DNA from 2 places in the Neobacillus sp. K501 genome. Region 2 is predicted to be linked to the other one. Evidence: predicted binding sites of a transcription regulator. Region 2 holds the regulator's gene; the other holds the start of a gene.
What was found. Region 2 encodes NrdR, which represses ribonucleotide reductase genes. Its sites were predicted from a motif close to AACACNATATATNGTGTT; they were not measured.
Positions count from the first base shown of each region.

Region 1: a site for NrdR is predicted at 2,418-2,435, ahead of ACWM35_RS05765 (vitamin B12-dependent ribonucleotide reductase). Genes of this name have one in related genera too.

Region 1 is NZ_JBSLYA010000002.1:249,354-257,900, reverse strand. Features, by position in the region: gene gcvPB (aminomethyl-transferring glycine dehydrogenase subunit GcvPB) at 1-168, shown strand, start outside; gene ACWM35_RS05780 (rhodanese-like domain-containing protein) at 277-660, opposite strand; gene ACWM35_RS05775 (lipoate--protein ligase family protein) at 857-1,693, shown strand; gene ACWM35_RS05770 (SRPBCC family protein) at 1,734-2,213, opposite strand; gene ACWM35_RS05765 (vitamin B12-dependent ribonucleotide reductase) at 2,576-5,134, shown strand; gene ACWM35_RS05760 (chromate transporter) at 5,791-6,975, shown strand; gene copZ (copper chaperone CopZ) at 7,140-7,346, shown strand; gene ACWM35_RS05750 (patatin-like phospholipase family protein) at 7,477-8,361, shown strand; gene ACWM35_RS05745 (SA1362 family protein) at 8,449-8,547, opposite strand, start outside.
Region 2 is NZ_JBSLYA010000002.1:526,258-534,804, reverse strand. Features, by position in the region: gene polA (DNA polymerase I) at 1-502, shown strand, start outside; gene mutM (DNA-formamidopyrimidine glycosylase) at 546-1,373, shown strand; gene ytaF (sporulation membrane protein YtaF) at 1,464-2,099, shown strand; gene coaE (dephospho-CoA kinase) at 2,118-2,720, shown strand; gene ACWM35_RS07190 (glyceraldehyde-3-phosphate dehydrogenase) at 2,889-3,920, shown strand; gene speD (adenosylmethionine decarboxylase) at 4,236-4,610, shown strand; gene ACWM35_RS07180 (hypothetical protein) at 4,719-5,117, shown strand; gene nrdR (transcriptional regulator NrdR) at 5,212-5,673, shown strand; gene ACWM35_RS07170 (replication initiation and membrane attachment family protein) at 5,770-7,155, shown strand; gene dnaI (primosomal protein DnaI) at 7,167-8,096, shown strand; gene ACWM35_RS07160 (putative sporulation protein YtxC) at 8,237-8,547, shown strand, end outside.

The DNA of each region.
Region 1 (8,547 bases), 280 kb from region 2:
GAATCGAAAGAAACTTTGGATTCTTTTATTGACATCATGATTCAAATTGCTAAAGAAGCAGAAGAGAATCCAGAAATCGTTCAAGAAGCACCGCATACCACGGTTGTCGGTCGTATGGACGAAGCAACGGCAGCACGTAAACCAATTTTAAAATATCAAAAAGCATAATAATAAAAGGCCAGGTTCAGCTTATTTTGTTGAATCTGGCCTTTGTCATTTGTCAGATTTTTTATTTTAATAAAAGAGACCTCTATCTTAGATAGAAGTCTCACTAGATTATTTTTTTGTTTTGACTTTTCCAGACCACTTTTTGAACCCGCCTTGTAACTGGGTAAGGTCTCTAAATCCTCTACGGTGTAAAAATTGAGCTGCACGGCCGCTGCGCATTCCATTTTGATCATATAAATAAACAGGAAGGTCTGAGCGGAGTTCCTTCAGTCTCATTTTGATCTGAGACAACGGAATATTCCGTGCTCCTAAAATATGACCACCTTCAAATTCGTTTGGTTCACGAACATCAATGAGTTGGGCCTTTCGATACCCTGCACGAAATTCCTCTTCGGTTACCGTTTTAACTATTCTTTTCTGATAGAAATAAGTGGTAAGGGAATAAATTACTACTGCTCCGATAATGGTTAAAAGTGTTATTAGAGAACTCAACTTCTGTTTGCTCCTTTCAAGCTTTGATGCACTAGTATATATTATATAAGCCAATCCTTTAAAGATAAAGAATAAAGATAAAAATATATTTCTTTTTGCCTATTAAGATTATAGCAAAGATTTCTCGTTTTGAATTCCTATCAGATTTTGGTAGACTTGAAAATGTACATAAACAACATAAAAATGAGGTTTTAAAATGGAAAAGGAAATTTGGCGTTTTATTGACTCTGGAAATTGTTCTCCAGCTTTTAATATGGCATTAGATGAAGCTCTTCTGGATTGGCATAGTGAAGGTAAAATTCCTCCGGTTATTCGTTTTTATGGCTGGAATCCCGCGACCTTATCCATCGGTTATTTTCAAAAAGTCGAGAAGGAAATTGATTTAGAGGCAGTTAAGGCTCATGGACTTGGATTTGTGAGACGGCCTACAGGTGGGCGAGGGGTACTTCATGAACATGAGCTAACCTATAGTGTCATTGTTTCAGAAGATCATCCAGAAATGCCGAAAACCGTAACTGAGGCTTACCGCGTCATATCGGAAGGAATTTTAAAAGGATTTCATCAGTTAGGATTGGAAGCCTATTTTGCCGTTCCAAGAACGGATGAAGAAAAAAGTGCTCTTAAGAATCCTCGTTCTGCTGTTTGTTTTGATGCACCTAGCTGGTACGAGCTTGTTGTCGAAGGGCGTAAGGTGGCTGGAAGTGCCCAAACAAGGCAAAAAGGGGTTATTTTGCAGCATGGGTCGATTCTATTAGATTTGGATGAGGATAAACTTTTCAGTTTGTTCAAATATCCTAATGATCGGGTAAAAGAACGGATGAAGTCAGCCTTTAAAAACAAAGCTGTTGCGATTAATGAGATCAGTCCACGAAAAATTACGTTAGAGGAAGCGAAGGAAGCATTTTATAAAGGCTTCGCAGAAGGGCTTAATATTGTTCTTGAACCATACCATTTGAATGAAGAAGAACTTGCTTATGTGAATAAAATAGCGAAAGAACGCTATGAAAGTGATGAATGGAATTATAAAAGATAAAAAGAAGGGCGAACTGTGTAATTAATGTTCGCCCTTTTACTTATTGATTTTTTATCGAATTAATAGCTTTGACATATTTTTCGTACCATTTTTTCCATTCTTCCTTACGCTCAATTGTATTTTGATTAAGCAATGAATCAATGACATCCAAACAAACATGCCAGCCTGCTAAATCCCTAGGGGTATGATCTGTTATAGTATTTATTTTTTCAATTAAGACTAATAAACAGCCGTCATTCTCTTGAGATAACTCAAAACGCACAATATCTTCGCCCCAGGTATATTCCAAGACGGAATGCATTTTCAATTCGAGGATTCTCATTTCCTCAAAGGTTCCATTTCCCATGTCGAATTGAATGACCCCGCCTTCACGAAGTTCGTCCACGCGAAGCTCTGAAAACCATTGTGGAAGTTTGTCATTATCTGTTAAATAGGACCAAACATCTTCAACAGAATGCTTCAAGTGCCGTTCATAACGTGCCGTGTAGCCATTATCAACTTTAATAATTTGTGCTAACAATTTATTTCCTCCTCCTTAATTCTTCTTTTTTTAAGTATACCTTTTTAATAATTCTTGATAATCAAAAATCTACCTTTTTTAAAAATCGCAACCTGCGAAATTTGTTAAAATTTCTTGTTTTATGCCGAAAAACATAAGAAATCTTATGATATCTCTTAATTCTATCTTATTTTAAGTTTGACAAAGATTAAGTTTTTTGCACTTAACACAATATATAGTGGTGTCGAAAATATTTTCGGTACTATATATTGATTTATTCTGAGCATCTATGATAACTTATGTATATCAAGTCAACAAGATATAGCATAACAATACTAGAATCTTACACAAGATATAGAATTTATATTTGAGGGAGTGTTTTCATGTCTGTTGTTTTTAGACAAAAAATGAATATTGATTTTGAAAGGTTAAATGAGGACATCGGATTGTTCCCCCAGGTGCACCCTGTAACCCCAGATATGAAGATAACCCACAAAGGTGTATCAAGATTGGTCATGTTAGACCGCTACACCTTTAAAGACACTGCAAAAATTACCCTTACAAATGGTGACTTTGTTGTACTCACGATTAAAGAGGATCCAAAATTCCCAGCACGTGGGCTTGGATACATCATGGATATAGATTGGGAGAGTAAAAAAGCAAAGGTTTTAGTGGAAGAGGAATTTAGAGGTGTCCTTGATGACCCAGAGGAATCAGAAACAGGAGTTATCTTGCGGTCACTTGATGTTATCGAGAAACCGTTAGAGCTATTCTACGAGCAGATTGCCAAGCGAAATGCAACCGGCCTTGCATCTGTGGAGGAAACGGAAGAGAAGCGAAGAGAGTGGACTGATAAGTTTTATCAAGAATTGGTTAATCTGAACTTCATTCCTGCTGGCCGTGTTTTATATGGCGCAGGTGCTCAAACTGACGTAACTTACTTTAATTGTTACGTGATGCCTTTTGTTCCGGACTCAAGGGAAGGAATTTCTGATCATCGTAAGCAGGTTATGGAGATCATGAGCCGCGGCGGCGGTGTTGGTACCAATGGCTCAACATTACGTCCTCGTAACACCTTAGCAAGAGGTGTAAACGGAAAATCATCTGGTTCTGTTTCGTGGTTGGATGACATTGCGAAATTAACGCATTTAGTGGAACAAGGCGGCTCGCGCAGGGGTGCTCAGATGATCATGCTTGCTGACTGGCATCCGGACATTATTGAGTTTATTATCTCAAAAATGCAGAACCCTAGAATTTTGCGATTCTTAATTGAAAACACAAACGATGAAACGATTAAAAAGCATGCAACTGATAAGCTTAAATTCACTCCTTTTACAGCTCGTGAAAATGCCATGTATCAAGGTATAGTGAATTATAAAAACTTCCCTGGATTAGGCGGTTTCAGTGAAGATATTATTGCAGATGCTGAAGAAAAACTATTAACAGGTGGTAACTATACAGTCCATAATCCAGAATTCCTCACAGGAGCTAACATCTCCATTTGTTTAACAAAGGAATTTATGGAAGCAGTAGAAACAGATGGCGATTATGAACTTCGTTTCCCATATGTTGAAATCTATAACGAAGAAGAAATGAAGGCATACAACCAAGAATGGCATAAAGTCGGTGATGTTCGCGAGTGGGAAAAGCAGGGTCACAAGGTTCGAGTATATAAGAAAATAAAAGCAAAAGAACTATGGAACCTTATTAACATCTGTGCAACCTACTCAGCAGAGCCAGGAATATTCTTTATTGATAATGCCAACGACATGACAAATGCAAAAGCATACGGTCAACAAGTTGTTGCAACAAACCCATGTGGTGAGCAACCTCTCGCACCATATTCAGTTTGTAACCTTGCCGCGGTTAATCTTGCTGAGATGGCTGATAAGGAAACAAAAAAAGTCGATATCGAAAAGTTAAAACAAACGGTCGCTGTAGGCGTTCGAATGCAGGACAATGTTATTAATGCTACTCCATACTTCCTAGAAGAAAACAAAAAGCAGGCGCTTGGTGAACGCCGCGTAGGCTTGGGAGTAATGGGATTACATGACCTGTTAATCTACTGTGAAACAGAGTACGGCTCAGAAAAAGGTAATCAGCTTGTTGATCAAGTATTCGAAACAATCGCTACAACAGCTTATAAAACTTCAGTTGAGTTAGCGAAGGAAAAAGGAAGCTTTCCATTCCTAAACGGGGAAACAACCGAAGAAACCAATCGTTTACGAAATGCTTTCATCAATACAGGTTTCATGAAAAAAATGCCTGAAGACATTCGAGAATCAATCTTAGAAAATGGAATAAGGAATTCACATTTGCTAACTGTTGCTCCAACGGGATCCACTGGAACAATGGTTGGTGTATCAACTGGATTAGAGCCTTATTTCTCATTCTCTTATTTCCGTAGCGGACGTCTTGGTAAATTTATTGAAGTAAAAGCAGATATCGTTCAAGAGTATTTAGATCAGCATCCAGAAGCTGATTCAGACAATCTACCAAATTGGTTTGTTTCAGCAATGGAACTTGCACCAGAAGCACACGCAGATGTTCAATGTGTTATTCAGCGTTGGATTGACAGCTCAATTAGTAAGACTGTTAATGCACCAAAAGGTTACAGCGTTGAACAGGTTGAAAAGGTATATGAGCGTTTGTACCGTGGTGGCGCAAAAGGCGGTACTGTATACGTCGATGGATCACGTGATTCTCAGGTCCTTACACTCAAAGCAGAAGAAAACACAATGGAACAATTATCAATGTTTGAAGAAAAGCCAAGTCAGCATGTTGTTCTTGTAGATACAATCAGTGATCTTCGTTCAACAGATGTGACGATAGGCTCAGAAGTGGGTAACACCTGTCCAATATGCCGCAAAGGAAAAGTGAAAGAAATTGGCGGCTGTAATACATGTACTAACTGTGGTACCCAATTAAAATGTGGATTATAATTACAAAAAACAATGCAATTCATCCGAATTGCATTGTTTTTTTATATGGCTTTGTTAAATTAAATTGTTGTTTTTGAAAAACTTAAACTAATTGATGATTAGATTTTTAATAACGATAACTCTCCCCAATTTACGCAGAAACTTTATACGTTAAGGGTTTTCTCTGTTTCAAACCGTTTTTAGGCACGTAGAACCTCTTTACGTTACCGAGACCTCTGCCTTCAACCCGTTTTCGGGCACGTAGAACCTCTTTACGTTACCGAGACCTTTGCTTCAACCCGTTTTCGGGCACGTAGAACTTCTTTACGTTACCAAGTTCTCTGCCTCAACCCGTTTTCGGGCACGTAGAACTTCTTTACGTTACCGAGACCACTGCTTCAACCCGTTTTCGGGCACGTAGAACCTCTTTACGTTACCAAGTTCTCTGCCTCAACCCGTTTTCAGGCACGTAGACCTTTAACAAAAGGGTTTTTCTCTATTCCACCCGCATTTTTTTATTCTTATCAACAATATTCTTTAACATAACTTTTTATATAAACTTTTTATAATTGAAGTATATTAAGAAAATGTAAATTCTTTCGGGAAACACCAAAAAGCAAATTCTACGGTGTTATACTGCCAATATGAAGGTATAAGATCAATAAAAGGAGCGTTCAATGAAACCAACTACTACCATCAAATCTCTATTCGAACTCCTCATCGTTTCAACGAAACTCGGCCTTACCTCCTTTGGAGGACCTATTGCCCATCTTGGCTACTTTCATGAGGAATATGTGCGAAGAAGAAAATGGCTGGACGAAAAAAGCTATGCCGATCTAGTTGCCCTATGCCAGTTTTTGCCTGGCCCTGCCAGCAGTCAAGTAGGAATTGGCATTGGAGTGATACGTGCTGGGATCCTTGGAGGTATTATCTCCTTTATTGGATTCACCCTCCCATCCGTTATCGTGCTTGTTCTATTTGCATTCTTTCTCCAAAATTTTAATATTGGTGAGGCAGGCTGGATCCATGGATTAAAAATTGTCGCAGTTGTCGTTGTCGCTCACGCAATATTAGGTATGGCACAAAAACTTACTCCTGATTTAAAAAGAAAAACCATTGCTCTTCTTGCATTAGTGGCTACAATCCTCTATCAAACAGCCATTACCCAGGTGGGTGTCATCGTAATTTCAGCACTCATTGGCTTCTTTCTGTTTAAACAAAATACTGAACAGGATAAATCCCAGACTCAATTTCCAATTCCACGAGGTATAGGGGCTTTATGCTTAGCATTATTTTTTGCTTTGCTTATCCTATTACCTTTATTAAGAGAAATTAACTCATCAAGCTGGATAGCCATTTTTGACAGTTTTTATCGATCAGGTTCTTTGGTTTTTGGCGGTGGTCATGTTGTTTTGCCATTATTAGAGCGTGAATTTGTTCCTACCGGATGGTTGAGTAAAGAAGAATTCTTAGCTGGATATGGGGCAGCTCAAGCAGTTCCCGGCCCGTTATTTACCTTTGCTGCCTATCTGGGAACAGTTATGAATGGATGGCAAGGAGGAATAATGGCTACAATAGCAATTTTTCTGCCTGCCTTTTTACTCATTTATGGAACCTTGCCCTTTTGGAATTCCCTTCGCCAAAACCCTAAGATCAATGGTGCCTTAATGGGAGTAAACGCTGCTGTTGTTGGGATTTTAATTGCTGCATTTTATCAGCCTATTTGGATAAGTTCAATCTTCTCAGCTCAAGATTTTACATTAGCTGCGATATTATTTTACATGCTTGTTTATTGGAAGCTCTCTCCGTGGATTATTGTCGTCACAGGGGCAATCGGTGGTTTGATTTTACCGATTATTTAAAGCCTGCAGCAGTACATCGGAAAGCCGCTTTTGGGATAATAGTATTAGGAGTTTTCGATTTCGTCACATATTGGAGTATTTCTAAAAATATATCTCATTACACTTTACATAGGGTAGGGGGGTATAGTAAAATAGAAATATCAAATCAGAAAGGGTGAATCTAAATGGAAAAAGTAACGTTAGCAGTCGAAGGAATGTCTTGTGATCATTGTGTAAGAGCGGTAGAGGGAAGTGTAGGGGAGCTTGACGGTGTAAATTCCGTAAAAGTTAATTTAAAAGCTGGTACCGTTGATGTAGAGTTTAACCAACAAGAGGTTAGCTTAGACAAAATTAAAGAAACCATTGACGATCAAGGTTATGATATAAAATAAATAGTGAAAGGCTGACACCATTGTCAGCCTTTTTCTTTATATAAAAAATTTTTTTGCTCGTACACTGTACTATTTTAAGAATTTGCTGCTTAAAGATGTAACAATGAGTTCACCTTTAGGAGTGGCTGCCATGAAAATAGACGGTGTTTTTTCTGGAGGAGGAATCAAAGGCTTTGCCCTTGTTGGCGCCTATCAAGAAATTGAAAAAAGAGGTTTTCAATTTGAAAGAGTCGCTGGGACGAGTGCTGGCTCCATAATTGCTGCTTTAATAGCAGCTGGCTATAAGAGCCATGAAATGGATCGATTGCTTGTTGAATTGGATTTAACTAAATTCCTCGATGCTCGGAAGACGATTATTCCTTTTCCATTTGCTAAGTGGTTGTTCGTATATTGGAAGTTAGGATTATACAAAGGTAATGAGCTGGAGAATTGGATTGAGGAAAAACTAGCCGCTAAAGGATTAAGGACATTTTCAGATTTACCACCGCAAACACTTCGGTTTATCGCGTCCGATCTTTCGAATGGAAGACTGGTTGTTCTTCCTGATGATTTAGTGAAGTATGGAATAGCACCAGAATCCTTTTCTATTGCGAAGGCTGTACGAATGAGCTGCAGCATACCTTACTTTTTTGAACCAGTTAAATTAAAATCAATTGATGGTATGAATGTATTGGTTGATGGCGGGGTGTTAAGCAATTTTCCAATGTGGCTGTTTGACCGTGAAAATGTTCAAAAATTACGGCCAGTACTTGGGATAAAACTAAGCCCAAATGAATATGAACATGAAAAACATACGATTAAAAATGCAATCCAATTGTTTGCAGCCCTATTTGAAACCATGAAAGATGCCCATGATTCCCGCTACATTTCTAGAAGACATGCAAAAAATATCATATTTATCCCCACGGAAGGAGTATTGGCAACGGAGTTTCAATTAACAGATGATAAAAAGAAGGAGCTATTAGATTTAGGAAAAGAAGCAGCGGAAAAATTCTTTAAATCTTGGTGTTATTAACAGAAAAACGCGGAAGCCTCTTAGTGTTTTAACTGTACCATTCTCAAAGTCGAAAATTCTTTCTGATTTTATAAAAAAATCGAACGCCTATAAGGACGCTCGATTTTTCTTTTTGCCTTTTTTTCCATCGATGACAGTCAGGTGAACCGGTGATTTCTTCTTTGCCTTCTTTTTCTTTAAAGAAGT
Region 2 (8,547 bases):
TGGGATCGTCTACGGAATTAGTGATTATGGTCTTTCACAAAGCTTAGGAATTACTCGTAAGGAAGCGGGTAATTTTATTCAAAGATACCTTGACAGCTTTCCAGGGGTAAAAGAATATATGGATGATATTATTCATTCGGCTAAACAAAAAGGCTATGTATCCACCCTGCTGCATAGGAGGAGATATATTCCTGAAATTACGAGTCGTAATTTTAACATAAGAAGCTTTGCCGAGAGAACAGCGATGAACACACCAATCCAAGGAAGTGCTGCTGATATTATTAAAAAGGCAATGATCGATATGGCAGATGCACTAAAGGACTATAAGTTGAAAACAAGATTGTTATTGCAGGTTCATGACGAACTAATCTTTGAAGCACCAGAAGATGAAATTGAAACGCTAAAAAAATTAGTTCCAGAGGTCATGGAACAGGCTCTCGAATTAAAAGTGCCATTAAAAGTAGACTATTCATATGGCCCAACATGGTTTGACGCTAAGTAAAAAAGCAGAAGCCCCTAGGCGCTGGACAAGAGGAAGGGATTTTATGCCTGAGTTACCAGAAGTAGAGACAGTAAGAAAAACATTAAAACAACTTGTTTCTAACAAACAAATCGAAAATGTCACTGTTTACTGGGGGAAGATTATTAAAAATCCAGTAGAGGTGGAGCAATTTATCGATGCCCTTAAAGGTGAAACGATAGAGGATGTCGGCCGTAGAGGGAAGTTCTTAATCATTTACACTCTGAACTTTGCATTGGTATCACATTTGCGGATGGAAGGGAAGTACGGTCTTTTTCCGAAGGAGGAACCGTTTGATAAACATACCCATGTCATTTTTCATTTTACCGATGGCAGTGAGTTAAGGTATCGTGATGTTCGTAAATTTGGCACCATGCACTTATATAAAAAAGGTGAGGAATTTTTAAAAGCGCCTCTTATCGATCTTGGGCCAGAGCCTTTTTCAGAAGAATTTACGAAAGCGTATTTAGCTGGGAAGTTAGCAAAGACCAACAGGAAGGTAAAACCAACTCTCCTCGATCAAAAGCTTTTTGTCGGCTTAGGTAATATCTATGTTGATGAGGCGCTTTTCCGCGCTGGAATTCACCCAGAAAGGCTCGCTAATTCTTTGGATGATGCTGAAATTACTCTTCTTCATCAAGAAATTGTGAAGACGTTAGAGGAAGCGGTTAAAAAGGGCGGGAGCACGATTCGCTCGTATGTCAATTCTCAAGGAGAAATCGGCATGTTCCAGCTGGAATTATTTGCCTATGGCCGCACGGGAGAGGAATGTAAAAAGTGTGGAACGCCGCTTGAAAAAACGACGGTTGGTGGAAGAGGGACGCATTTTTGTCCAAGCTGCCAAAGACTTTAAGGAATTAGTAAAGTATTGACAATTTAATAACAAAGGATAGGCTCCGCCCATATACTATCGTAGTGATTGACGGAAGGAGCCCTATTCATCATGGTTCAATTGTTCTCACTTCTCCTCCTGGCTTTTGCTCTCAGTCTTGATAGCTTTAGCGTGGGGTTTACGTATGGCCTGAGGAAGATGATCATACCGATTAAATCTGTACTTGTTATTGCAACCTGTTCAGCGATTTCATTAATGGTTGCGGTCTCCATTGGGCATGGTCTCAAAAAAGTATTATCAGCGAATATCACGGCAAGCCTGGGAGGCTTCATCCTAATCGTTCTTGGTGCATGGGTATTGTATCAATTTTTTCGGCCGGAAAAAGAAAAAGAGCTCCTTGAGCATGAAAAAATGATCGTCAATTTTGAAATTCGCTCACTTGGGATAGCGATTAATATATTGAAAAAACCGATGTCGGCGGATTTTGACAAATCGGGGACGATTACCGGGATTGAGGCATTTATGCTTGGTTTCGCCTTATCCCTTGATGCTTTTGGCGCCGGAATTGGTGCAGCCATGCTTGGATTTTCACCCTTTTATTTAGCACTCACTGTTGCTGTAATGAGCTCACTATTTGTTTTGTTAGGCATAAAAAGCGGAGCCTTTTTTCATAAATATGATTGGGTTCAAAAACTTAGCTTTTTGCCGGGAATTCTTTTAATCATTATTGGAATTTGGAAATTGTAAATAAGAAAGGAAAAGAGTATGTCACTTGTGATTGGATTAACAGGCGGAATTGCCAGTGGAAAAAGTACCGTTTCAAATATGCTGAAGGAAATGAACATTACAGTAGTCGATGCAGACATAGAAGCCCGCCTTGCCGTTGAAAAAGGTGAACCGGCATATCAAAAAATCATTCGGGAATTTGGTAAGGAAATTTTATTAGAAAATGACGAGATTGATCGGCAGAAGCTTGGTTCCATCATTTTTCATGATGTAGAAAAAAGACATCTCTTAAATTCAATTGTACATCCTGAAGTAAGAAATAGAATGAACAATAAAATTGAGTCAGCCATCAAGGGCGGGGAACAAGTAGTAATTCTTGATATTCCTTTGCTATTTGAAAGTAAACTAACTCATATGGTGCAGAAAACGATCCTTGTTTACGTTGATCGCGAAGTACAGCTAAAACGTCTTATGGAAAGAAACAGTCTTTCACTAGAGGAAGCGGAGGCAAGAATAAAGTCGCAAATGCCTCTTTCAGAAAAAGTCGCCTTAGCCGATGCGGTCATTGATAATAATGGTTCACTGAATGAAACGAAAAAACAGCTCAACGAAATTATAAATGGCTGGGGAGTTACATTTTAAGAAGGGGAGAACCCTTCTTTTTTTGTTGGTCTTATAGTTAATTAGTTATCTGAATTGTAAAACATTTAAAAATCCGCATTTTATATATCGCTTATTTCGTTAAATATGTTATACTAATACCAACAAACAAGTTAATAAGTATAACACTAATGCGGAAGGGGCCGTAAAATGAAGGCGAGAATTGCAATTAACGGATTTGGGAGAATTGGAAGGATGGTTTTTCGAAAAGCGATCCTTGAAAATAAACTTGATATTATTGCGATAAATGCGAGCTATCCAGCAGAAACTTTAGCTCACTTAATAAAATATGATACTGTTCACGGTCAATTTCAAGGGGACATCATTGCTTTAGACGAAGAACTAATTGTCAATGGTAAACGGATAAAATTATTAAGTAATCGTAATCCAGAAGAACTGCCATGGAAAGAGTTAAATATAGATCTGGTGATTGAAGCGACTGGAAAATTCAACTCACGTGAAAAGGCTGCCCTGCATTTAGCAGCAGGTGCGAAAAAAGTCATTTTAACAGCACCAGGTAAAAACGAAGATGTGACGATTGTAATGGGTGTTAACGAGGAAATGCTTGATATTCATCAACATGATGTGATTTCAAATGCTTCTTGTACTACAAACTGCCTAGCACCGGTTGCAAAGGTTCTTGATGACAAGTTTGGAATTGAAAGTGGATTAATGACAACGATTCATGCTTATACAAATGACCAGCGTAATATTGATAACCCACATAAAGATTTACGTCGAGCACGTGCGTGTGGACAATCTATCATTCCTACCTCGACGGGTGCTGCGAAAGCGTTGTCACTTGTTTTACCTCAATTAAAGGGTAAATTGCACGGGATGGCGCTTCGTGTACCAACACCAAATGTTTCTTTAGTTGATTTGGTTGTTGATCTGAAACAGGATGTTACCGTTGACGACATTAACCAGGCATTTATCGAGGCAAGAAATGGTTCATTAAAAGGAATTTTGGATTTCACAATGGAGCCGCTTGTATCCATAGATTTTAACAGCAATCCTAATTCTGCCATCATAGATGGACTTTCAACCATGGTCATGGGAACAAGAAAAGTGAAAGTTCTAGCTTGGTATGATAATGAATGGGGCTATTCTTCACGTGTTGTCGACCTTGCTCTTTATGTAGTGCAAGAAATGGTCACGAAGAACCAAGTGAAAGTAAGTTAAAAAGCTGTCGATTGACAGCTTTTTTTGTTGCAGAAATTGTAATTCCGCATAAAATAACTTAAAATGCTTTTTTGAGGGAAAATGTCCTTTTATCCATATTAACGAAATGATGTAAAAATTTTTATATTGATAGGTTGCAAAAAAAATATAAACTTAGTATACTAGTCATCGTGAACTTCTTGAAATTAGGTAACGATTAATTACTTAAAGGGTTAGGACCTCTCTGGACTAACTTTCCCCCGTGGTAATTACCTGGTACCGTCAATAACAGGATTTCAAGATCGAAGCGAAAATGGTTAAAGGGGGAAAATGAATATGGAAACAATGGGACGTCACGTAATCTCTGAATTATGGGGTTGCGATTTTGAAAAATTAAATGATATGAACTTTATTGAACAGACATTTGTTGAAGCAGCTTTAAAATCAGGAGCAGAAATTCGCGAGGTAGCTTTTCATAAATTTGCTCCACAAGGTGTAAGCGGTGTGGTCATTATTTCTGAATCTCACTTAACGATTCATAGTTTCCCAGAGCATGGATATGCGAGCATTGATGTGTATACTTGCGGCGATTTGAATCCAAATGTTGCTGCTGATTATATTGCAGAAGCATTGAATGCACAAACACGTGAAAATATCGAAATTCCACGTGGTATGGGCCCTGTTCACGTTAAACAGGCAAACGCTCTTTAAGCTTAATAATTTGGTGAAAACGGCAAGAGGTGTATGTATTTTACACCTCTTTTTATATTACCTTGAAATATTGTAAAATAGAGTAAACAATCTTTTTTGGAGGTAGAAATGTCGATTTTTGGTGATTTATTTATTCGTTTTAGTAAACAAATTGAAACTTCTGATGGACAGAAAGATGATTCTTTGAAAACACATTATTATAAAGCTACTTTTAATCAGCTTTTTCAATCTGTGGAAGAGTTATTCAGACAGGATGCGGATTGCAGAATTACCACGGTATCAAAAGAGCGTGGGGAGATTGCCGTTGAAATTAATAAACCGGCCCCTTGTTTTTTAATCGTAACAGTCGTTTCTGTAAGACCATTAGAAACAGCTGTAGACTTTACCATTTCATCTGAATCATTTTCTCTGACCGGATCGTACCCAACCTTAAAGAAGAGGATCCAATCGTATTATCAACGTCTTAATCAAATACATACGTTTATTAGAGCAGGAAAAAACAATTAATACTTAGACTTGTGTAACCTATTTCTTTCTAATAAGATTAGATTAGGAATACCGCGAAAAAAAGTGTTAGGATTTTTTGGGGAGTTGATCAGCAATGAAATGCCCTTCTTGTCAAAATTATGGTACACGTGTGCTTGATTCCCGGCCTGTTGATGAGGGGCGCGCTACCCGAAGAAGGCGGGAATGTGAAGAATGCGGATATCGCTTTACCACGTTTGAAAAGATTGAAGAAATTCCATTAATTGTGGTAAAGAAAGAAGGAACAAGGGAAGAGTTCAGCCGCGATAAGATTTTACGAGGCTTAATTAAGGCCTGTGAAAAGCGTCCAGTTGCTTTAAAGCAATTAGAAGATATCACACAAGGCGTGGAAAAAGAGCTTCGAAATCAGGGGATTTCTGAGATTAAAAGTGAATTGGTGGGTGAAATGGTAATGGACAGGCTCGCACATGTCGATGAAGTAGCCTATGTTCGTTTTGCATCCGTTTACCGTCAGTTTAAGGATATAAATGTTTTTATTGAAGAATTAAAGGAATTAATTAAGAAAGAGAAATCTTAGGGAGCTGAGGAATTTGGCTCTCTCTTTTGTTCGAAAAGCTCCAGCACCTAGGCGCTGGAGCTGGACAAAAATTTGAAGGAAAGGTCTGAATGAAAAATGGCGCAGCATTGGCAGGAGTTAATTCCCATTGACCGTTATAAAGTAGGGGCAAATGGTTTGCTGCATGAGTATGATCGCAAAGTGCTGACGTTTTTGTATCAGCCCTTAATTGGTTCAACCTGTTTTAGTTTATATATGACTCTCTGGGCAGAGGTAGAGGAAAATAGACTATGGTCTGAGCCTTCAACCCATCACGTTTTAATGAATTTACTTAGTGCTAATTTAAAGGATATTTATGAATCCCGTTTGATGCTTGAAGGCATTGGTTTATTAAAAACTTATGTGAATACGGAGGAGGGGCAGCGTTCATTTATTTATGAACTACAGCCTCCATTAACTCCAGAGCAATTCTTTCTTGATGGAATGTTAAATATTTATTTATATCGAAAGATCGGGAAAAATCACTTTGCCCGGCTAAAACGCTTTTTCAGCGACCAACAAAAACCTCCGCAGGAAGATTATGCAGAGGTAACAAGAGCCTTTCAAGATGTATTTGCTTCCGCAACACCTAGCAGTCTTCAGTACATGCAAGAACATTCTGAGGCACTAGAAACGGAGCCGAATCAACAGTTTATTGGGCGGACTGAGCAAACCCCGATTCAAATCGAAAATCAAGAATTTAATTTTGAGATGTTAAAGGCAGGATTAAATGATTCACTCGTCCCTAAGAAGGCCTTATCTAAAAAGGTAAAAGATGTGATTAGCAATCTTGCATTTCTTTATAATATTGATCCAATTGAAATGAAAAAGTTCGTTCTAGGCGCTATTAATGAGAATGATGAGATTGATATCGAAGAGTTAAGGAAGGGTGCCCGTGACTGGTATCAGTTTGTCAATTATGATCAGCTTCCAAGCTTGATTACCCGAATCCAGCCGGTGGCCCATCAGGTTCAATTGACCGAACCGAAAACTCCTGAGGAAAAATTAATTCGTTATTTTGAAACAAATCCTCCGTTACAAGTTTTTAAAGAGCTTTCAGGGGGAGTAGAGCCTTCCAATTCGGATCTGAAAATATTAGAAGAACTTATGATTAAGTATAAGCTTCAGCCTGGTGTCATTAATGTCTTGATTGATGTCGTCATGAGAAAAACCGATATGAAATTCACAAAAGGATTTGTCGAGTCGATCGCTAGTCACTGGGCAAGAAAACAAGTGAATACGGTGAAAGACGCAATGGAAATTGCGAAGAAAGAAAATAGCTGGACGAATAACAAAAGTACTGGAAAGACAACGAAACAAAAACCAATACGCAAAGAAGTTTTACCTGATTGGTTTGATGATAAAACGGAAGAAACAGGAAAAGATGCTGTGGGTCAGACGGACAAAGACCTAGAAGCGAAAAAACGGGCGATTGAAGAAAAATTAAAAGCCTTTCGGAAATAGGGGTGAGATAGTTGGAAAGGATTAATCAAACACTGAAGCGTTTGGCTTCAAATGAAAACTTTCAGAAGCGATATGAACAACAGCGGCAGCAGGTCCTTCAAAATCCGGAAATAAAGGCCTTTTTAACCGAACATAAAGACGAGATTAACCAAGCGATGGTTGAAAAAAGTATGATGAAACTTTATGAGTATACGAACCAAAGTAAAGAGTGTAACCGGTGTGAGAGTCTTGATGGATGCATTAATTTTTTGAAGGGGCATCACCCAGAATTAGTATTAACACGAAATACCATAGATGTTGTATATAAGAAATGCCCAAGGAAAATAATGGCGGATGAACAAAAGAAAAATCAAAGGCTGATTAAAAGTCTTTATGTCCCAAGAGACATTTTGGAAGCAACGTTTGAACAATTTGAAGGGGATCAGGGCAGATTGGATGCAGGTGATAAGGCTGCTACTTTCCTCATGAATTATGAAGCGGGCTTAAAGCCTAAAGGTTTATACCTTTATGGTAAGTTTGGAGTGGGAAAATCATATTTGTTAGGTGCCATCGCGAATGAACTGGCGAAAAAACAAATTGGCTCGATGATTGTCTACGTCCCTGAGCTGCTCCGAGAAATGAAAAGTTCGATCGCTGATTCCACCTTAAATGAAAAAATTGAGGCATTAAAAAAAGAGCCAATCTTGATGCTTGACGATATTGGTGCTGAAGCCGTTTCGAGCTGGACGAGAGATGAGGTCCTAGGGCCGATTCTCCAATTCCGGATGCTGGAGAAACTCCCAACCTTTTTTACCTCGAATTTTGATTTTCAAGGCCTTGAGCATCACTTGACTTATAGTCAGCGTGGGGAAGAAGAAAAAATGAAAGCGCGCAGAATCATGGAGCGTATTCGCAGTTTAAGTGAGCCCGTGCTCGTAGACGGACCAAACCGACGTCACTAATAAAAGGATTACCGATTTCTTTTCGGTAATCCTTTTAATTTTAAATAAATATTGGAAAAGCTGTTCTGTCTTAACTTCTATTTTGGTCAAGTCCCCCATATAAATAGTAAAACAGAGATTGGTGACTAGGGGGGATTTGGTTGGCAGAAATCATCTTCCAAAGCAGGATGGATGCGAAAAGATTTTATCTTCACTTGCTTAAGTGCGTACAGGATCATTCAGATATTCTTCTTTCAGAAGATAACCATATAGTGAAAATTATGGATAACAGATTAGCTGGAATTACATTTGAAAAAGTAAAAGAAGCATTTTATGAGTTTATTATTAAAATAAAGCGAGATGACTGGTTTCGAGCCATTTTACAGGAGGAATATTTCTTTGAAGATCCTGATGAAATTCAGCAAATTATGGAAATTATTTATTCTGTACTTGCAGGGAATCGGGAGGATCT